DNA from 2 places in the Streptomyces sp. NPDC024687 genome. Region 2 is predicted to be linked to the other one. Evidence: riboswitches for the same ligand, from Rfam matches in the RefSeq annotation. Region 2 holds a riboswitch; the other holds the start of a gene.
The links. Region 2 has a riboswitch for glycine ahead of gcvT (glycine cleavage system aminomethyltransferase GcvT). Riboswitches for the same ligand answer to the same signal wherever they lie in the genome.
Positions count from the first base shown of each region.

Region 1: it holds a riboswitch for glycine, as region 2 does, so the genes downstream of both, gcvP (aminomethyl-transferring glycine dehydrogenase) here and gcvT (glycine cleavage system aminomethyltransferase GcvT) in region 2, are expected to answer to the same signal.

Region 1 is NZ_JBVHLJ010000004.1:4,682-15,265, reverse strand. Features, by position in the region: gene ACZ39I_RS16745 (APC family permease) at 1-335, shown strand, start outside; gene ACZ39I_RS16740 (TOBE domain-containing protein) at 383-802, shown strand; gene gcvP (aminomethyl-transferring glycine dehydrogenase) at 857-3,742, opposite strand; glycine riboswitch at 3,918-4,013, opposite strand; gene ACZ39I_RS16730 (PRC-barrel domain-containing protein) at 4,137-4,514, shown strand; gene ACZ39I_RS16725 (DNA polymerase IV) at 4,860-6,218, opposite strand; gene ACZ39I_RS16720 (MerR family transcriptional regulator) at 6,276-6,974, opposite strand; gene ACZ39I_RS16715 (bifunctional nuclease family protein) at 7,238-7,711, opposite strand; gene ftsR (transcriptional regulator FtsR) at 7,788-8,525, opposite strand; gene ACZ39I_RS16705 (FHA domain-containing protein) at 8,544-9,449, opposite strand; gene ACZ39I_RS16700 (DUF881 domain-containing protein) at 9,511-10,350, opposite strand; gene ACZ39I_RS16695 (small basic family protein) at 10,356-10,584, opposite strand, start outside.
Region 2 is NZ_JBVHLJ010000003.1:744,891-755,474, forward strand. Features, by position in the region: gene ACZ39I_RS15270 (EF-hand domain-containing protein) at 1-21, shown strand, start outside; partial or broken gene ACZ39I_RS15275 (ABC transporter ATP-binding protein) at 63-236, opposite strand; gene ACZ39I_RS15280 (hypothetical protein) at 223-426, shown strand; gene ACZ39I_RS15285 (MOSC domain-containing protein) at 423-965, opposite strand; gene ACZ39I_RS15290 (glycoside hydrolase family 25 protein) at 993-1,550, opposite strand; gene ACZ39I_RS15295 (L-serine ammonia-lyase) at 1,818-3,185, opposite strand; gene glyA (serine hydroxymethyltransferase) at 3,242-4,504, opposite strand; gene gcvH (glycine cleavage system protein GcvH) at 4,519-4,896, opposite strand; gene gcvT (glycine cleavage system aminomethyltransferase GcvT) at 4,995-6,113, opposite strand; glycine riboswitch at 6,165-6,278, opposite strand; glycine riboswitch at 6,279-6,376, opposite strand; gene ACZ39I_RS15315 (AAA family ATPase) at 6,559-7,227, shown strand; gene ACZ39I_RS15320 (enhanced serine sensitivity protein SseB) at 7,295-8,086, shown strand; gene ACZ39I_RS15325 (enhanced serine sensitivity protein SseB C-terminal domain-containing protein) at 8,197-8,991, shown strand; gene ACZ39I_RS15330 (ABC transporter permease) at 9,327-10,325, shown strand; gene ACZ39I_RS15335 (ABC transporter substrate-binding protein) at 10,385-10,584, shown strand, end outside.

The DNA.
Region 1 (10,584 bases), on a different contig from region 2:
GCGAGGACTTCGTCTTCGTCGAGGTCACCGTCCTGGACCCCTCCGAGTTCGAGGCGGGCCTGACCGTCCGCGGTGAAGTCCTGCACGGCCGCTACCGCGTCCTGACCCTGGAGTCCTCCTCCATCCCGAACGCCCTGGCCGCCCTCCTCCTGCATGTCCGCGACCTCACCGGCTGCACCCCCCACATCTACTTCGAATGGACCGAGGGCAGCCCCTTCCACCACTTCCTGCGCTTCTTCCTCTTCGGCCAGGGCGAGGTCGCCCCCGTCACCCGGGAGGTCCTGCGCGAGGCGGAACCCGACCGCGCCCGCCGTCCGCGCGTCCACACCGGCTGACCGGCACATACCCGACATACGCTGCGTACGGCCCTAAGTTGATGCCCATGATCCTGAGCATCCGCAACCAGCTCCCCGGCACCGTCACCACCGTCACCCGGGGCGAGGCCATGGCGACGGTCAAGATCCGCCTCGACGGTGGGCAGGACCTCACTGCCGCGATCACCCTCGATGCCGTGGAGGATCTCGGCCTCACCCAGGGTTCTTCCGTACGCGCCCTGGTGAAGTCGACGGAGGTTTCCCTCGCCACCGCCCCGGTCCGGGGCCTGTCCATCCGCAACCAGCTCCCGGGCACGGTCACCGCCGTGGCCACCGGCGCCGCCATGGCCACGGTGAAGATCGCCGTCGAGGGCGGCGAGTTCACCTCCGCGATCACAACGGACTCTGCGACGGACCTCGCCCTGGCCGTCGGCACCCCCGTGGTCGCCCTCATCAAGTCGACCGAGGTGTCACTGGCGAAGGAGTAGACCCCGCCACAACGAGAAAGGGCCCCGCCGAAACGGGGCCCTCATCGCATCGAGTCAGTCCTCGTACGCGTCCAGCGGCGGGCACGAACACACCAGGTTGCGGTCACCGAAGGCCTGGTCGATCCGCCGCACCGGCGGCCAGTACTTGTCCGCGACCGACACCCCGGCCGGGAACACGGCCTCCTCGCGCGTGTACGCGTGCTCCCACTCGCCGCCCAGCGCGCCGGCGGTGTGCGGGGCGTTGCGCAGCGGGTTGTCGTCGGCGGCCCACTCCCCGGTGCCGACCTTCTCGATCTCTCCGCGAATGGCGATCATCGCCTCACAGAACCGGTCGAGTTCGGTCAGGTCCTCGGACTCGGTCGGCTCGATCATCAGGGTCCCGGCCACCGGGAACGACATGGTCGGCGCGTGGAAGCCGTAGTCGATGAGCCGCTTGGCCACGTCGTCGACGCTCACCCCGGTCGCCTTGGTCAGCGGCCGCAGATCGATGATGCACTCGTGCGCGACCAGCCCGCCGGGACCGGTGTAGAGCACGGGGTAGTGCGGCTCGAGCCGCTTGGCGATGTAGTTGGCGGAGAGCACCGCCACCTGCGTGGCCCGCTTGAGCCCCTCACCGCCCATGAGCCGGACGTACGCCCAGGAGATCGGCAGAATGCCCGCGGAGCCCCAGGGAGCGGCCGAGATGGGCCCCACGCCCGTCTCCGGCCCGGCCTCGGGCTGCATCGGGTGGTTCGGCAGATACGGCGCCAGGTGCGCCCGTACGCCGACCGGACCGACGCCCGGGCCGCCGCCCCCGTGCGGGATGCAGAAGGTCTTGTGCAGGTTCAGGTGGGAGACGTCACCGCCGAAGTGCCCCGGCTTGGCCAGTCCCACCAGAGCGTTGAGGTTGGCCCCGTCGACGTAGACCTGCCCGCCCGCCTCGTGCACCTGCGCGCAGATGTCGGCGACGTGCTCCTCGAACACCCCGTGCGTCGAGGGGTACGTGATCATCAGCACCGACAGCTCGTCGCGGTACTGCTCGATCTTGGCCCGCAGGTCCTCGACGTCGATCTCACCGTCCCCTGCGGTCTTGACGACGACGACCTTCATGCCCGCCATCACGGCGCTGGCGGCATTGGTCCCGTGCGCGGACGACGGGATCAGACACACGGTCCGCTGCTCGTCCCCGTTGGCCCGGTGGTACCCGCGTACGGCGAGCAGCCCGGCCAGTTCGCCCTGCGACCCCGCGTTGGGCTGCAGCGACACCTTGTCGTACCCGGTGACCTCGGCGAGCTGTTCCTCCAGCTCGCGGATGAGCGTGAGGTAGCCCTGCGCCTGCTCGGCGGGCGCGAAGGGGTGCAGCTGCCCGAACTCGGGCCAGGTGACCGGCTCCATCTCCGTGGTCGCGTTGAGCTTCATGGTGCAGGAGCCCAGCGGGATCATGCCGCGGTCCAGCGCGTAGTCCCGGTCGGCCAGCCTGCGCAGGTAGCGCAGCATCGCGGTCTCGGAGCGGTGCTGGTGGAAGACGGGGTGGGTGAGGACGGCGTCGCCGCGCAGCAGCGCGTCCGGCAGCGCCTCCTCGGTGGCCGCGTCCAGCTCCTCGATGTCGGCCTCGACCCCGAAGGCGTTCCACACGGCACTCAGCTGGGCCCGCGCGGTGGTCTCGTCACACGCGATGGACACATGGTCGGCGTCGACGAGGTGGAGGTTGACGCCGTTCCGCCGCGCCGCGGCCACGGTCTCGGCGGCCTTCGCCGGCACCCGCACGGTCAGCGTGTCGAAGTAGGAGCCGTGCACGACCTCGACCCCGCCGGCCGTCAGCCCCGCGGCGAGGATGTTCGCGTACCGGTGCGTCCGCCGCGCGATGCCCCTCAGCCCGTCGGGCCCGTGGTAGACGGCGTACATCCCGGCCATGACCGCGAGCAGCACCTGCGCGGTGCAGATGTTGCTGGTCGCCTTCTCCCGGCGGATGTGCTGCTCACGCGTCTGCAGAGCGAGCCGGTAGGCCTTGTTGCCGTCGGCGTCCACGGACACGCCCACGAGCCGCCCGGGCAGGCTCCTGGCGAACTTCTCCTGTACGGCCATGTATCCGGCGTGCGGCCCGCCGAATCCCATCGGCACGCCGAACCGCTGGGTGGTCCCGACCGCGATGTCCGCCCCGAGCTCGCCCGGCGACTTCAGCAGGGTCAGCGCGAGCAGATCGGCGGCCACGGTCACGAGCGCGCCGAGCTCGTGAGCCTGGTCGATGAGCGGCTTGATGTCCCGTACGACCCCGGAGGCGCCGGGGTACTGGACGAGCACCCCGTTGATCTCACGTGCGGCGACCTCGGCCGGGATCCCGTCGCTGAGGTCGGCGACGACGACCTCCAGACCGGTCGGCTCGGCGCGGGTCTGGATCACGGCGATGGTCTGCGGCAGCGCGTCGGCGTCGACGAGGAAGAGGCCCTTCTTGTTCTTCCCCATCCGGCGGGACAGTGCCATGGCCTCGGCCGCCGCGGTCCCCTCGTCGAGCAGCGAGGCGCCGGAGGTCGGCAGCCCGGTGAGGTCGGCGACCATGGTCTGGAAGTTGAGCAGAGCCTCGAGCCGCCCCTGCGAGATCTCCGGCTGGTACGGCGTGTAGGCCGTGTACCAGGCAGGGTTCTCCATGACGTTACGGAGGATGACGGGCGGAGTGAAGGTGCCGTAGTACCCGAGCCCGATCATGGAGTCGAGCACCTGGTTCCGGTCGGCCAGCGACCGCAGTTCGGCCAGCACCTCGGCCTCGGTACGCGCACCGGGCAGTTCCAGCGCATCGGCGTTCTTGATCACATCGGGCACGGCGGCGGCCGTGAGCTCGTCCAGCGAGCCGTAACCGACCTGCGCGAGCATCTTGGCGCAAGCCTCGTGGTCAGGGCCGATGTGGCGCTGCTCGAAGGGGATGCCCTGTTCGAGCTCGGAGAGCGGAGTGCGGTGGGCGGTCATTGCGGAGGCCTCCTGGTCTGACGCGACCTTCGAGGGGTACCCCGGCACGGGTACCCCGACGGCCTCCCCCTCTGTCATCTCGACCTGAGAGCTTCACCGGCCGCCCGAAGGCCGCCGGCTTTCACCGTCGGTGAGAGCGGAAGCCGTCGACACCCGCCCTGCTTTCCAGAGTGACCTCGTCCGTGCGGTACGTGAGCCTGAGAGATTCCGGGGAGGATTTGCTCCTTCGGCGCCTCCGATGGTGTCCGGAGGACTCTCCCGCACGGGATCAGCAGCCGCTGGCAAGCCTACCAGCGAGGGCGCCGCACGGGTCTTCGAGTGGCCGCACACCCCGATGTGCTCTTTCGTAGTGTTTACGACCGCTTCGGATGATTTGCGACCAAGTGGAGGGCACGTGCAGACCGACATCGATCCGCGCAACCTGATCGGCCGCAAGGCGTTCGACCGCAACGGCACCAAGATCGGCACCGTTGACGAGGTCTACCTCGACGACGCGACGGGCGTGCCGGAGTGGGCTGCCATACGCACCGGCCTCTTCTCCCGGGACGCCTTCGTCCCCCTGGAGCCGAGCGAGCTGGTCGACGGCACCCTGCACGTCCCCTTCGACCGCAGCCTCATCAAGGACGCCCCCGACTTCGGCGTGGGCCGCCACCTCTCCCCCGAGCAGGAACTCCAGCTCTACCACCACTACGGCCTCGACCTGGCGGCCCCACCCCCGTTCCCGGACCGGGACTTCGGCAAGCTGGCCGGCACGGGAGACGCGGAAGCCTGACGCCGCGCCCGCCGACGAACCCGTCACGGGTGGTGCGGACGCGCACGGCAACGGCTCGGCCGACTTCAGCCGAGGATCACCGACACGGAAGGTCCGCACCCGCCCCGGCTTCGCAGCACAAGCCCCGTCAACCGCCCCACCACGCCCCCGTCGGCCGCCCACTGCGGTCAACCCCACTGGGGCCATCCGCGCCCGCCAACGAACCCGTCACGAGTGATGCGGACGTGCACCCATCACCTCGACCAACGGCAACGGCGCAGCCGACTCAAGCCCAGGATCATCCACAAGAAACGTCCGCACCCGCCCGGCTTCGCAGCACAAGCCCCGTCGGCCGCAACGAACCCGTCACGCGTGTTGCGGACGTGAACCCGTCACTTCGACCAACGGCAACGGCTCGGCCGACTCCAGCCGAGGATCATCGACACGAAACGTCCGCACCCGCCCCGGCTCCGAATCCGGCGTCTCGAACCGCACGGTCACCCTGCCCAGCCCGCTCCCCTGCACCCACCCGTGCCCGTACTCGGCATGCCGCACGTCATGTCCGGCGACCCACCGCCGCTCGACCACCACGTCCCGCTCCTCGGCAGGAACGTCATCAGCCACCTCCTCGACGCCAGGATCCGCTGCCTCCCCCGCCGCCTGGGCGAACAGATCCTCCTGAGTGAAGTCGGCAAGCCCGGAAACCCCCACCCCCAGCAACCGCACACCCCCCGTCGAGTCGACGCCCTCCAGCAACCGCAGGGCGGCCTCCTTCACCACCGCAGGATCATCCGTGGGCCCCCGCAGGGTCTCGGACCGCGTCAGCGTCGAGAAGTCGTACCGCCGCACCTTCAACACGATGGTCCGCCCCGACAGCCCTGCCTCCCGCAGCCTGCGCACACACCGGTCCGCCAACCGCTGCACCTCGAGCCCCACCCGAACCCGGTCATGGATGTCCACGTCGTACGTGTCCTCCACCGACACCGACTTCGTCTCCCGCTCCGCCACCACGGCCCGCTCGTCCCGCGCCAGCGCCATGGCGTACAGCCCGTGCCCGTGCGCCTTCCCGAGCAGCCGTACGAGCTCGTCCTCCCCCGCCTCGACGATCTCGTCGACGGTATGGATCCCGGCCCGCCGCAGATGGTCCCCGGTCGCCGGCCCCACCCCGGGCAGGGTCCGCACCGACATCGGCCCAAGCATCGCCCGCTCGGTGCCCGGCTCGATCACCACCAGCCCGTCCGGCTTGGCCTGCTCGGAGGCGATCTTCGCGAGCATCTTGGACGCGGCCAGCCCCACCGACCCCGTGAGGCCTGTCCCGGCCCGTATGTCGGCCCGCAGCTTCGCCCCGACCAGCCGCGCCGACGCCTCGTCCCAGGCCGCTCCACCGGCCTCCAGATCGACGAACGCCTCGTCCAGGCTCAGTGGCTCCACCAGCGGCGACAGCGCCCGCAGCAGCGCCATCACCTGCTCGCTGATCGCCTTGTAGAACCCGAAGCGCGGCACGAGATACGCGGCGTTCGGCGCGAGCCGTCTCGCCTGGGCCATGGGCATCGCCGAATGCACCCCGAACACCCGGGCCTCGTAGGACGCGGTGGCCACCACACCGCGCGGCCCCAGCCCGCCCACGACGACCGCCTTCCCGCGCAGACTCGGCTTGGACGCCTGCTCCGCCGAGGCGTAGAAGGCATCCATGTCGAGATGCAGGATCGTGGGCGCTTTTCTCACATGTCCGATGCTGCCCTACGCCACTGACAATGCCCCGCCGATGCGAGCGGGGCAGCGTCAGACCGCCCGGTTGCGGCGCCTGGCCAGCTCGTCCGCCGGGTTGTGTCCGATGAGCGTCTCGCCGGTGTCGATGCGCTCCCCGTGCAGCTGCGACAGGGCGCTCTCGACATCCCGCCACACCACGCCCACGGCGATCCCGAAGATCCCCTGGCCACCCTGGAGCAGCGCGTGCACCTCGTCGGGCGAGGTGCACTCGTAGACCGTGGCCCCGTCGCTCATGAGCGTCATCCGCTCCAGATCCTGGAAACCGCGCTCACGCAGGTGCTGGACCGTGGTGCGGATGTTCTGCAGCGACACACCGGTGTCGAGGAACCGCTTGACGATCTTCAGGACGACGACGTCCCGGAAACTGTAGAGCCGCTGCGTCCCCGACCCGTGAGCGGGCCGCACGCTCGGCTCCACGAGCCCGGTGCGCGCCCAGTAGTCGAGTTGCCGGTAGGTGATGCCGGCCGCCGCGCAGGCCGTAGGGCCGCGATAGCCGATCTCCTCGGACGCCATGGACGTCGCCCCTCCGCTGCTCGGCACGGCCGCCGGTCGCTGCGGAGCGTGATCGGCCGCGCTGCCCTGAAACGGGCTGCCGTGATGGGGATCCCCCCAACTCGAACGCAGTTGAGAGCTTGGGGGAGGGTACGGACCGCTTGCCCCGAGACTCCGTCCGGGGGCACCCCCAGCCGTACCGTCGCCGCTGCTTCTCACGCCGACCTCCGTCCTTGACCTGCCTTCTCGACGGTAGGCAGTCACCAGGGGTGCGTCAACGATCGCCACACTCGGCACGCCGAGTGATAATCACCCTAGGAGTGGTTTCCCGTACCCCACCGCGGGGAAAGGCTAGCGGGTTGCGCTCCGAACGGGCCGCAGGACGCTCTCACGCGCCGGTGGCAAATGCCGGCATTTCCGTGACGACCGGACACGGCCGAGCCGTCACGGACCACTGATCCGCCGGCTCGGCCGCATCCGTCTCACTGACTGCTGGTGCCGAAGTCCTCGGGGGAGATCTGGTCGAGGAACTCGCGGAACTTCTCCACCTCGTCCTCCTGCTCGTCCGGAATGGCGATACCGGCGTCGTCGAGCACTCCGTCGCTGCCGTAGATCGGCGTCCCGGTGCGCAGGGCCAGCGCTATGGCGTCGGACGGCCGCGCGCTCACCTCGACCCCGCTGGCAAAGACCAGCTCCGCGTAGAAGACGCCCTCACGCAGATCCGTGATGCGCACTTCGGTGAGCTCCTGGCCGACCGCCTCCAGCACGTCCTTGAACAGGTCGTGGGTCAGTGGTCGTGCGGGGGCCATGCCCTGCTGCGCGAAGGCGATGGCCGTCGCCTCCCCCGGCCCGATCCAGATGGGGAGGTAGCGGTCGCCTCCCACTTCACGCAGGAGCACGATCGGTTGGTTGGAGGGCATTTCGACCCGGACACCTACGACATCGAGCTCGTTCACACAGCAACCCTAGGCCGTGCCCGGGACGTTTGGGTAGTCGGGCAGGAAACGGGTGACGATCCGGCCCCCGGCACCCTCAGGGCAGGCGCACGCCGAGCGCGGTCTGCACAAGTGCCGCGTGCAGCTTCACGGTCAGCCCCGCGAGTTCCTTGGCGCGAGCTTCGGCGTGTGCGCGGGTCTGCGGGTTGCGGTGGCGCTTCAGCGGGGCCACCACCTGGTCCACGAGCCCGGCCTCACGGTCGGCGGCCGCCTTCATCGCGCGCAGATGCCGCGGCTCGATCCCGAACCGCCCGAGTTCCACGACAAGCGCCGCCACCGTCACCGCCTCGGCATCGTAGGCCCCGTCCGGCAGCGGCGTGATGAGGCCGTACGCCTCCCACTCCGCCAGCTGCGGCTCGTCGATCTCGGCGGCGGCGAGCAGCTCTGCCCGGCCGACCCGGGCCACGGTGGGGCCCTCGGAGACCTCCAGGACCGTTTCTCCGTCCCGCTGGCGGCCCACTGTGGGCAGGGCGACGGCCTCGCCGCGCTCCATGGCGTCCAGGTGCTCCCGGATCACCTTGAGCGGCAGATAGTGGTCCCGCTGCATCCTCAGGACGTGGCCGAGGCGCTCGACGTCCCGGTTGCTGAACTTGCGGTACCCGGAGGGGGTCCGCTGCGGCTCGATGAGGCCCTCGGACTCCAGGAAACGGATCTTGGAGATCGTGACTTCGGGGAACTCGTCGCGCAGCACGTTCAGCACTGTGCCGATGCTCATCAGCCCACTGTCCGTGGCGGCGGTGCCGTGGCCGGCACCGCCGCTCGGTGTTTGAAGCATGGACCTTCCCTGGGAGGGTCAGTAGCCCTGCTGGCTCGCGTAGAACACCAGCCGGTACTTGCCGATCTGCACCTCGTCGCCGTTGTTCAGAGCGACCGAGTCGATCCGCTCGCGGTTGACGTACGTGCCGTTGAGACTGCCCACGTCGGACACCGTGAACGAGCCGTCCTGACCGCGGCGGAACTCCACGTGCCGACGCGAGACCGTGACGTCGTCGAGGAAGATGTCGCTCTGCGGGTGCCGCCCGGCCGTGGTCAGCTCGCCGTCCAGCAGGAAGCGGCTGCCCGAGTTCGGCCCGCGGCGCACCACCAGGAGCGCGGAGCCCAGCGGAAGCGCGTCGACGGCCGCCTGTGCCTCCGGCGAGAGCGCCGGCATCTGCGTCTGGCCGGTGACCTCGGAGTCGTAGGCCTCGAGTCCCGAGATGGAGATGGTGGAGGTCGTCTCCGAGGGACGCTCGGGCACGGCCCCGGCCCGCAGCGGAGCGCCGCAGTTGGAGCAGAAGCGGCTGTTCTCCGCGTTGCGGTTACCGCACCTCGTACACACCAGGGCCGACATAGGGGAAAACCCTCCACCCGTACTTGAGGTTGACGGCTGCCCGAAACCTATGCCGCCGGACTGGGCGGGGTCAACAGACGGCACGCCCTGACCTCCGGAAACGTCACCACCCTGACCGGCGACCTGGTCCCGGAACAGCGGGCGCTGACCCTCGGCGTCGGGCTGTGCGCGATGACGAGCGGTCGCGTTGTCGCTACCTTCTCGCGCGCTCTTGCCGAACAACTTCGCAAACAACTTCACGGGCGATTCCCCTTGACCGAAACAGACCCGCCCGTGGGGCAGGACGAACCCTGATTGAACACACCGGTCGACCCGGACACCCTCACAACGTCCGTTTCCACCAGACAGTTTCCACCACGCACCACCCATTCGGTGCGCCGACCCCCCGCAACCTCATGCCCTGGCCGATTGCCCCCCATGCGCCGCCGGTTCACCGGGAGGACGACCGAGCGTAGTCAGGCCGCTTCGCCGCTCGCAAGGCGTCCACGACGATCTTGTCCGACCGCTCGACGGCGACGGTGGCCTGCTCCTTCTCGAGAGTCTGCACCACACCTCCAGGGATGTTCAGCGCCGGTTCGAGGTCCTGCGGATTGCCGATGACCTTGAAACGAAACGGCGCGGTGATCTTGTTCCCGTCGACGCTCACGCTCTTGTCCGAATCCGACAGATAGGTGCCTGCGGTGACCCGTACGCCGTTCACCTGGATCGCCTCCGCCCCGGCCGCTCGCAGTTCCTGGATGGCGTCGAGCAGCATGTCCGCCTCGACCGCCCCCTTGGTGTCCTCGATCGTCATCGTGATGCCCGGCCCCTGCGCGGCCACGGTGCCCGCGAGGATGCCGAGTTGCCGCTCCTTCTCGACCGTCTGCTTGCGGGCCTCCTCTGCCTGGTCAGAGCTGTTCTCCAGCTCGTCCCGCTGCTTCTCGAGGCCCTGCTTCTCGTCTTCAAGACGCTGAGTACGGTCGTCCAGTTCATCGAGGATGCGTACGAGATCTTCCTGCCGCGCTCCCCGTAGCGCACTGTCGCTGTCGCTGTTGGACGCCACCTGAACCGCCAGGCCGAATCCGAGGCCGAACAGCAGTACCGCGACGATGAGTTGGGCCCGCGTCACACGCGGCGGCCACAGCCCGTTCACGAGCCTCTGACGGCCGGTGAGCCCGGGCTCCTCCTGCGCCTCCGCTTCCGCTTCCGCTTCCGCGGGAGAGGTCGCCGGGAGTTCCTCGGGCAGTTCCTTGCGCAACCTGTATTCGGGCGTCTCTTCCGGTTCGCTCATCGGCCTCACGCCCGGAAGACGTGCCGGCGGATCGCCGCGGCGTTCGAGAAGATCCGGATGCCGAGCACGACGACGACACCCGTCGACAACTGGGCGCCCACGCCCAACTTGTCGCCCAGGAACACGATCAGCGCGGCCACGACCACGTTCGACAGGAACGACACGACGAACACCTTGTCGTCGAAGATGCCGTCCAGCATGGCCCGCAGCCCCCCGAAGACGGCGTCGAGCGCC
Region 2 (10,584 bases):
TGGGCCTACCTGAACAAGTAGAGCCGACGGTGAGGGGGGCGCCCCGACGGGCGCCCCCTTCGTCATGCCCGGCCCCGGCCCCGGATCCGTACCGTCCAGCGGCCGTCGTGGCGCTCCAGGACCAGCGGCAGGTCGAAGCACTTGGCGACCTGGTCGCCGGTGAGCACCCGCGCCGCCGGGCCCTGCGCGAGGACCCGGCCCGCACGCAGCAGCATCGCGTGGGTGGTGCCGGGCGGGCCGCCTCCGCGTCCTCCGACCCCGCCTTCGTGCCTGGTCGAGCTGCTGGCACTGACCGGCCTGCGCGACGACGACCCCAACACCGCGGACGAGGCCCACGCGGCGCTGATCCGGGCGGTGGCCGACGGGGACGCGGAGGGGGCGGCGGAGATCCTGCGGGGGGAGCTGGAGGATCCGTTCGCGGGCTAGACGATGTCCAGCGCCCGGTGCGGACCCTCGGGCAGCTCCACCCCCACGGCGTCCCCGGCCCGCACCACACCCCCGCTGACCACGACACTCATGATCCCGGACCGGAACAGCGCCCGGCCGTCGTCACTGCGGCCCACGACCTGCTTCAGCAGCCCCTTCTGGAACCCGTCGATCTGCGCACACGGATTCCGCAGCCCGGTCACCTCCACGACGGCCTCGTCGCCCAGGTGCAGCAGGGTCCCCACCGGCAGCCCCAGCAGATCGACGCCACGCGTCGTGACGTTCTCTCCGAGCTGCCCGGCGCCGACCTCGAACCCGGCTTCCCGGAGCTCCTCGAACAGCTCCTCGTGCATCAGGTGCACCTGCCGGAGGTTCGGCTGCGAGGGGTCCTTCCTCATCCGGAAACGGTGCTTGACCGTCGCCCCGCCGTGGACGTCCCCCTCCACCCCGAACCCGGCGAGCAAGGTGATGCTCTCCCGGTTCGGCTTCGTGAAGGAGTATGTTCCGTTGCTGCTGACCGCAGTGATCGTCCCACCCATACCCGAAGCCTAAGCGTGGCCCCGGCGTCAGGCGTCGGCGGCCCACTCCCGCAGGGCCGCCTTGCTCGCGAAGTCGGCGACGTTCTTGTCCACGGGGTCGTCGGTGTACTGGTGGAAGCGCCACTTGGCCTTGATGCGGGGTTTGCCGGCCGTGACGTAGTCGGCGATCCAGAGGCCGTCGCCGGCGTACGACGTGGTGTCGACCGTCAGCCAGTAGTGCCGGTTGGTGTAGAGAAGGACCCGGTTGTTCGGGCGCAGCTGCTTCACCTTGCGGATGAAGCTGTCCTTCTCCGCGTTGCTCGCGTGGGTGCCGTCGCCGGTGGTCTCCCAGTCGACCGCGAGGATGTCGCCGCCCTTCTCGGGGGCGTGTTTGACGAAGTACTCGGCCTGGGCGGTGAGGTTGCCGGGCCACAGGAAGTGGTAGAAGCCGACGACCAGCCCGGCGTCGCGGGCGTGCTTGGTCTGGGCGGAGAGCTTGGGGTTGGTGTAGGAGCGGCCCTCCGTCGCCTTGATGAAGACGAAGGAGAGGCCCTCCGTGCTGTAGGAGGAGGACTGGTAGGCGCTGACATCGATACCGCGGAGCATGTGGGGGCTCCTTGAAGTGTGGTCGGGGGGACGGAAGTTGATGATGCCCCACCTGCCCGGTGCGGGAACCCCGGTTGCGCGGGCGCCGGTCCGAGCGGTTCCGAGGAGAGGTACGGCACCCTGCGCGACCTCCGCATCCGTGGGAGCGGGGAGGAGATTGCGACGGACACGCCGTATGCGTCTGCCGTGGCGAGGATGCGGGGGATTTGTCGCGACCGCCTCTACGCCCGAACTACGACGCGGAGCCCGACCCGAGGACCGTGACCGTCAGCACTCGATGATGTTCACCGCGAGCCCGCCCCGGGCCGTCTCCTTGTACTTCACGCTCATGTCGGCCCCGGTCTCCTTCATGGTCTTGATGACCTTGTCCAGGGACACCTTGTGCGAGCCGTCGCCCCGCAGCGCCATCTTGGCCGCCGTGACCGCCTTCACCGCGGCCATGCCGTTGCGCTCGATGCAGGGGATCTGGACCAGGCCGCCGACCGGGTCGCAGGTCAGGCCCAGGTTGTGCTCCATGCCGATCTCGGCGGCGTTCTCGACCTGTTCGGGGGAGCCGCCGAGGACCTCGGCGAGGGCGCCCGCGGCCATCGAGCAGGCCGAGCCGACCTCGCCCTGGCAGCCGACCTCGGCGCCGGAGATGGAGGCGTTCTCCTTGAAGAGCATGCCGATGGCGCCGGCCGCCAGCATGAACCGGACGACACCCTCGTCGTCGGCGCCGGGCACGAAGTTCATGTAGTAGTGGAGCACCGCGGGGATGATGCCGGCGGCCCCGTTGGTCGGGGCGGTCACCACCCGTCCGCCCGCCGCGTTCTCCTCGTTCACCGCCATCGCGTACAGCGTGATCCACTCCATGGAGTGCGCCAACGGATCGCCCTCGGCGCGGAGTTGGCGGGCGGTGACGGCGGCCCTGCGGCGGACCTTGAGCCCGCCCGGCAGGATGCCCTCACGGGACATGCCCCGCGACACGCACGCCCGCATGACCTCCCAGATCTCCAGCAGCCCGGCCCGGATCTCGTCCTCGGTGCGCCAGGCCCGCTCGTTCTCCAGCATCAGGGCGGAGATCGACAGACCGGTCTCCTTCGCCAGCCGCAGCAGCTCGTCGCCGGTGCGGAAGGGGTACTTCAGGACCGTGTCGTCCAGCTTGATCCGGTCCGCGCCCATGGCGTCCTCGTCGACGACGAACCCGCCGCCCACCGAGTAGTACGTCTTCGACATGAGCTCGGCGCCCGAGGCGTCGTACGCCCACACCGTCATGCCGTTCGCGTGGTAGGGGAGGGCTTTGCGGCGGTGCAGGACCAGGTCGTCGTCGAAGGAGAACGGGATCTCGCGCTCACCGAGCAGCTTCAGGAGCCCCGTGGCCTTGATCTCCGCCACCCGGTCGTCCGCGCCCTCCACGTCCACCGTGCGCGGGGAGGCCCCCTCCAGGCCGAGCAGTACGGCCTTCGGGGTGCCGTGACCGTGGCCGGTCGCGCCCAGGGAGCCGTAGAGCTCGCAGCGCACCGAGGCGACGGAGGACACCAGGTCCTCGTTGCGCAGGCGGCGGGCGAACATGCGGGCCGCGCGCATCGGGCCGACCGTGTGGGAGCTCGACGGGCCGATGCCGATCGAGAACAGGTCGAAGACCGAGATGGCCACGGGAACTCCTTCACAAAGGGTGGGGGCACACGTCGTCGGGTGCCCCCACCGTGGAACTACTTGTTCAGGCCGGCGTACAGCGGGTGCTTGTCGGCAAGGGCCTTCACCCGGGCCTTGAGCGACTCCACGTCGTACGACGGCTTCAGTGCCGCAGCGATGACGTCCGCGACCTCGGCGAAGTCCTCGGCCGTGAAGCCGCGGGTGGCCAGGGCGGGCGTGCCGATCCGCAGCCCCGAGGTCACCATCGGCGGGCGCGGGTCGTTCGGGACGGCGTTGCGGTTGACCGTGATGCCGACCTCGTGAAGACGGTCCTCGGCCTGCCGGCCGTCCAGCTCGGACTCGCGCAGGTCGACGAGGATGAGGTGGACGTCGGTGCCGCCGGAGAGCACGTCGATCCCGGCCTCCCGGGCGTCGTCGGCCGTCAGACGCTCGGCGAGGATGCGCGCACCGTCCACCGTACGCCGCTGGCGCTCCTTGAACTCCTCCGAGGCCGCGACCTTGAAGGACACGGCCTTCGCCGCGATCACATGCTCCAGGGGGCCGCCCTGGAAGCCCGGGAAGACGGAGGAGTTCAGCTTCTTCGCGAACTCCTTCTTCGCGAGGATGATCCCGCCGCGCGGTCCGCCCAGCGTCTTGTGGGTGGTGGAGGTGACCACGTCCGCGTACTCGACGGGGTTCGGGTGCAGCCCGGCCGCCACCAGGCCGGCGAAGTGGGCCATGTCGACCCACAGGTACGCCTCGACCTCGTCGGCGATCCGGCGGAACTCCGCGAAGTCCAGCTGCCGCGGGTAGGCGGACCAGCCCGCGATGATCACCTTGGGCCGGTGCTCCTTGGCCAGCTTCTCCAGCTCGGCCATGTCGACGAGGCCCGACTCGTCCACGTGGTAGGCGACGACGTTGAACTGCTTGCCGGAGAAGTTCAGCCGCATCCCGTGGGTCAGGTGACCCCCGTGCGCCAGGTCCAGGCCCAGGATCGTGTCGCCGGGCTGGGCCAGCGCGAACAGGGCGGCCTGGTTCGCGGAGGCACCGGAGTGGGGCTGCACGTTGGCGTACTCGGCGCCGAACAGGTCCTTGACCCGGTCGATCGCGATCTGCTCGGCGACGTCGACGTGCTCGCAGCCGCCGTAGTAACGGCGGCCCGGGTAGCCCTCGGCGTACTTGTTGGTGAGGACCGAGCCCTGTGCCTCCATGACCGCGAGCGGAGCGAAGTTCTCCGAGGCGATCATCTCGAGGGTGGACTGCTGACGGTCCAGCTCGGCGTCGACCGCGGCGGCGATCTCCGGGTCGAGTTCGTGCAGGGGGGTGTTCAGTGCGGACATCGGGTGCGGACTCCTCAGCCGGCGGAAAAGGCGGTGTACTCGTCGGCGGAGAGCAGGTCGGCCGGCTCCTCCGAGACGCGTACCTTGAACAGCCAGCCGCCCTCGAAGGGGGCGGAGTTGACCAGTGCCGGGTCGCTGACGACGTCCTCGTTGACCTCGGTGACCTCACCGGAGACGGGGGAGTACAGGTCGCTGACCGACTTGGTCGACTCCAGCTCGCCGCAGGTCTCGCCCGCGGTCACCGTGTCACCGACCTCCGGGAGCTGGACGAAGACGACATCGCCGAGCGCGTTGGCCGCGTGCTCCGTGATGCCGACCGTCGAGACGCCGTCCTCGGCGCCCGACAGCCACTCGTGCTCCTTGCTGTAGCGCAGCTGCTGGGGGTTGCTCATGGCCTGGATTCTCCTGTACGCGGGGGAGTGCTGGTGAAGGGGGGACTGCGGAAGGCGTGCGTGAGCAGCGACTCTGGGCCCAGCATCACCTACGGCGGCTACTTCTGGCGCTTGTAGAACGGCAGCGCCACGACCTCGTACGGCTCGTGGCTGCCCCGGATGTCCACACCGACACCCGTCGTGCCGGGCGTCGCGTGCGCGGCGTCGACGTACGCCATCGCGATCGGTTTGCCCAGCGTGGGGGAGGGGGCGCCGGAGGTGACCTCGCCGATCACCTCGCCGCCCGCGACGACCGCGTACCCGGCCCGCGGGACGCGACGCCCCTCGGCGACGAGCCCGACCAGGACACGCGGGGGGTTCTCGGCGGCGCGGGAGGCGGCTGCCTCGAGCGCCTCGCGCCCCACGAAGTCCCCCTCCTTCTCGAACTTCACGACCCGCCCGAGCCCGGCGTCGAAGGGGGTCAGCTCCCGTGAGAGCTCGTGCCCGTACAGCGGCATGCCCGCTTCCAGGCGCAGCGTGTCCCGGCAGGACAGCCCGCAGGGGACGAGCCCGACGCCCTCGCCGGCCTTGGTCAGCGCCTGCCACAGCTCGACCGCGTGCTCCGGCTTCACGAACAGCTCGAAGCCGTCCTCGCCGGTGTACCCGGTGCGCGCGATCAGCGCCGGCACCCCGGCGACCGTGCCCGGCAGACCGGCGTAGTACTTGAGACCGTCGAGGTCGGCGTCGGTCAGGGACGCGAGGATGCCGGGGGACTCCGGCCCCTGTACGGCGATCAGCGCGTAGGCGTCCCGGTCGTCGCGCACCTCGGCGTCGAAGCCGGCCGCGCGCTCGGTCAGCGCGTCCAGCACGACCTGCGCGTTGGAGGCGTTGGCGACCACCATGTACTCGGTCTCCCCGAGCCGGTAGACGATCAGGTCGTCGAGGATGCCGCCGTCGGCCTGGCAGATCATCGTGTAGCGGGCCCGGCCGACACCGACCGAGGCGATGTTGCCGACCAGGGCGAAGTTCAGCAGCCCGGCCGCCTGCGGCCCGGTCACGGTGATCTCGCCCATGTGGGAGAGGTCGAAGAGCCCGGCTTTCGTGCGTACCGCGGTGTGCTCGTCGCGCTCGGAGCCGTACCGCAGGGGCATGTCCCAGCCGGCGAAGTCGGTCATGGTCGCACCGAGCGAGCGGTGCAGGGCATCGAGCGCGGTGAGACGGAGTTCAGAACTGCTCATCGGACGGTCGTCTCCAAGGATCCCAGGACATGGGTGTGACGGGCGAGGTATTCCTCCCCATCTGTCATCGGAACCTGAGAGGTTCGCCCCGGCCACACGAGTGGCCGGTGGCTTGCACCGTGGGTGGGGCCGCCGTCGAGTCGGCGGCCCGCTTTTCAGATGTGCCTCGCCCGCGCGGTAACGGGGCCTGAGAGATTCAAGGGAGGGACTTGCTCCTTCGGCGCCCGGGTACACGTACCCCGGGACTCTCCCGCGCGGATTCAAGCGGCCGGTATGCAGTTGGCGCCGACATCATTGCACGCATCCGACGCCCACGGCAGGGCCGCCCCGGCCCCTCCCTTCTGTAACCGGCTCGTGACGGTACGCGTACAGAAACACGAGAGATCATCCATTACCTTCTCTTTACGCTCGGTGGGGAGGGGAAGCCCGACCCCGGAGGAGGACGATGACGGTGAACAGGACCACGGCGTACGCGACGACCTCGGGGCTCGCGCTGCCCGAGCAGCCCGCGGCCCCGGCGGTCGAGACCCCGGGGGCCCGCCCGGTCGTCCGTGACCTGCGCGACCGCGCGGGCCACAGTCCCCGCGCCCTGCTCTTCGGCCCGGGGGACGTCGTCGTCATCACCGGCCTGCCCGGCAGCGGCAAGTCCACGCTGATGAGGCGTGCGGTCAGGGGCATCCGGATCGACTCCCAGGACACCCGCGACCGCTGGGACGGCCGGCTGGCCCGCTTACTGCCGTACGCCGCCTACCGCCCCCTGGTCCGGCTCGCGCACTACGCCGCACTGCGCCGCGCCCTGCGCTCCGGCGAGGGAGTGGTGGTGCACGACTGCGGGACGCAGGCCTGGGTGCGGGGCTGGCTGGCCCGCGAGGCGCGGCGCCGGGGCGGCACCCTGCACCTGCTGCTGCTCGACGTCACCGCGGACGCCGCGCTGGAGGGTCAGCGCGAGCGCGGCCGGGGGGTCTCGCGGTACGCCTTCCTGCGGCACCGGGGGGCGGCCGCCCGGCTGATCCGCTCCGTGGAGCGCGGCGACCTGCCCCAGGGCTGCGGTTCGGCGGTGCTGATCGACCGGGACGCGGCGGACGTCCTGCGGCGGATCGGGTTCACGGGCTGAGCCACACATCCTCCGCACCCGCTAGCCTTTCAGCCACATCAGCGGTTCACAGCAGGCGGTCACACAGATGGACTTCCCGGCGGATCTTCCCGCGCACTTCCCGGCACAGTCGGCACACCCCCATCCGCACGGCGGATGGCCCGGCAACGAGCTGGAGGAGGTGCTCTCGGCCTCCCTCGGCATGCCCTCGGCGGGCGCCCGGATCATCGAGGTGCTCGGCCGCAGCTTCGTCTGGATCCCCCTGCCGAACGGCGGCGGCCCGCACAGCGGCCCCCTCGACCTGCCCACCCTGGAGATCGAGGGCCAGGCGTTCGTCCCGGTCTTCAGCTCCGAGGAGCAGTTCCGCCAGGTCGTCGGCAGCCATCTGTCGTACACCATCGCCCCGGCGGTCGAGTTCGCCCGCGGTCTGCCCCCGCACGTGGGCGTCGCGGTGAACCCCGACGGCGTGGTCGGTGTCCCCCTCCCGCCCGCCGCCGTCGCCGACCTGTGCCGGGTGGGCCGCACCCCGCTGGACGGGCCCAACACCGGCGGCCGGGTCAAGCTCTACGAGCCGGACTGGCAGGACGACCCGGTCGACTTCCTGGCAGCCGCGTCCGCCGAGTTCGCGGCCACGGGAGTGGTCCTCACGGCCCGCCGCTGCCTGGCCGTCATCGAGACCGCCGACCCGGTCATGTTCGTGGGCGTGGAACTCTCCCAGTGGGAGGGCGACCTGCGCACCCTGCCGATGGACGCCCTTGGCCGGGCCCTGGGCCGGACCCTGGTGCCCTGGCCGGTCAACCTGGTCCTGCTCGACGTGGCGGACGACCCGGTGGGCCACTGGATGCGCGGGCAGGTACGGCCCTTCTACACGCAGGGCTAGCGCGACAAGCCACGGACGACCCGCACTCGCCGACGACGCACAGGTCCCGAGCTGGTGGGCGCTTAAGCTGGTTTCATACTCGGGGAACTTTCAAGAAGGGGCGATACGACGTGAGCGCCAGCGGCACCGCGACCGGCACGGTCGAGCACATGCTGCGCCAGGTGACGCCCGGGCGCTACGACGCCTACGAGGCATTGCTCAAGGCACTCGCGACCCCCGGATCCGGCCAGATCTGGATGCTCCTGTGGCACGGCCAGTCCGGCTCCCCGGACGCCCAGTACGCGAACATGGAGGTCGACGGCTACGGCTACGCCCCCTGTGTGACCTCGGCCCAGGAGCTGAGCGCCAGCGGCTGGAACCGTTCGTACGAAGTGGTCGACGGCATCGACGTGGCCCGCACGCTCTACCCCGACCACTACGGCCTCTGGCTCAACCCGCACGCCCCCGGCGGCGGGGTCGGCATCCCCTGGCTCGACCTGCGGCGCATCGCGACCGGCCTGGAGCGCCAGCCCGCGGGGCCGCTCAGGCTGTCGGAACCCGGCATCGAGATCCCCCAGTTCTACGCCCTGCTGGTGCAGAACGCCCACCGCACCCCGGCGGTCCGCTCGCTGCGCCGCGCCTGGGTGCAGCCGGCTCTCGGGGCGCCGTATCTGGCCATCGGCCTGGACGTGTACGACACCAGCCCCTCCGCCGTGGACTCGGTGCGCGCGATGATGCAGCAGTCCATCGGCGCCGTCCCGGACGGGCTGCCGGTGTCGACCGTGGCGATGTCCGACGAGTACGACCCGGTGGCGCTGTGGATGCGCGCCGGGGCCCGTCCGTTCTACGACCGTGAGGCCCACGGATCCCCGGCCCAGGCGCCGGCGGCCGGGTACGGCTACCCGCCGGCCCGTGGCGGTTACTGAGAGCGATGACAACCCGTTCGCCTCGTTTACGTAACGGCCACATTTCTTCGCGCGTAGATAGCGGCGGATCATCACGATCGTCGCCTATTGTGCCGTTCTGTCCCAACTGGCATGCGTCCGAGGGGCGTTACCCGCTGTTCGGATAACGGAATCCTTCGTACTGCATCACGGTTACGCATACTTTCTTCGTCAGGCCTGGCGGGTGATCGCAGCGAAGCTGAAGACTCCCCAGGCAGACGCAGGATCAGACGTTCCTGTGCGCTGAGCAAGTCGACAAAGCCGTAATCCACGGCAGGTGTAGGCCGGTCACCACCGGCGAGAGGGGTCGGGTCACTGTGACCGCACCGATCGAGACCACCGGGGCGCAGGCCGAGGCGCAGCCGGAGGCTGTCCTCGTCGGCGTCGACAAGGGGCAGATCGAGGGCCGTTCCCTGGGGCAGATCGCCTGGTCCCGGTTCAAGAAGGACAAGGTGGCGGTCGCCGGTGGCGTGATCGTCATCCTGCTGATCCTGCTCGCGGTGCTCTCCCGTCCCATCCAGGCCATGTTCGGCCTGGACCCGAACGCCCTGCACCAGGACCTGATCGACCCGAACACCTCGCTGCCCAAGGGCGACTTCGGCGGCATGAGCTGGTCGCACCCGCTCGGTGTGGAGCCGAAGTTCGGCCGCGACATCGCCACCCGCATCCTCGAGGGCTCCTGGGTCTCGCTGGTGGTCGCGTTCGGCGCCACGATCCTGTCCAACACGATCGGCGCCGTGCTCGGCGTGGTCGCCGGCTACTACGGCGGACGGGTCGACACGATCATCAGCCGGCTGATGGACACCTTCCTGGCGTTCCCGCTCCTGCTGTTCGCCATCGCCATCTCGGCCACGCTCCAGGGCGGCGCCTTCGGCCTCGAGGGTCTGCCGCTGCACATCAGTGTGCTGATCTTCGTCATCGGCTTCTTCAACTGGCCCTACCTGGGCCGCATCGTGCGCGGCCAGACGCTGGCCCTGCGTGAGCGGGAGTTCGTCGACGCCTCGCGCGGGATGGGGGCCAGGGGGCCGTACATCCTGTTCCGGGAGCTGCTGCCGAACCTCGTCGGCCCGATCATCGTCTACTCGACGCTGCTCATTCCGACCAACATCCTCTTCGAGGCGTCGCTGAGCTTCCTCGGCGTCGGCATCCAGCCTCCCCAGGCCTCCTGGGGCGGCATGCTCAACCAGGCCGTCGACTTCTACCAGGTCGACCCGCAGTTCATGATCGTGCCTGGTCTGGCCATCTTCGTGACCGTGCTGGCGTTCAATCTGCTCGGCGACGGTCTCCGCGACGCTCTCGACCCGCGCAGCCGCTGACCCGCGGCCGCGGTGAGAGTCCACAAGATTTCCGACAATTGAAGGGGAAGCAGACCATCATGCGAAGGTCAGCGCTGGCCGCAGTGGCGGCCATCGGCAGTGCGAGCCTGTTGCTCTCGGCTTGCAGCAAAGCCGATGACAACGGTGGAGACGGGAACAAGTCGGCTGGGGCCAACGCAGCGACCAAGGGCGTCGTCAATGCCTCCACCCAGAAGGGTGGGACGGTCACGTACGAGCTCTCGGACGTGCCGGACTCCTT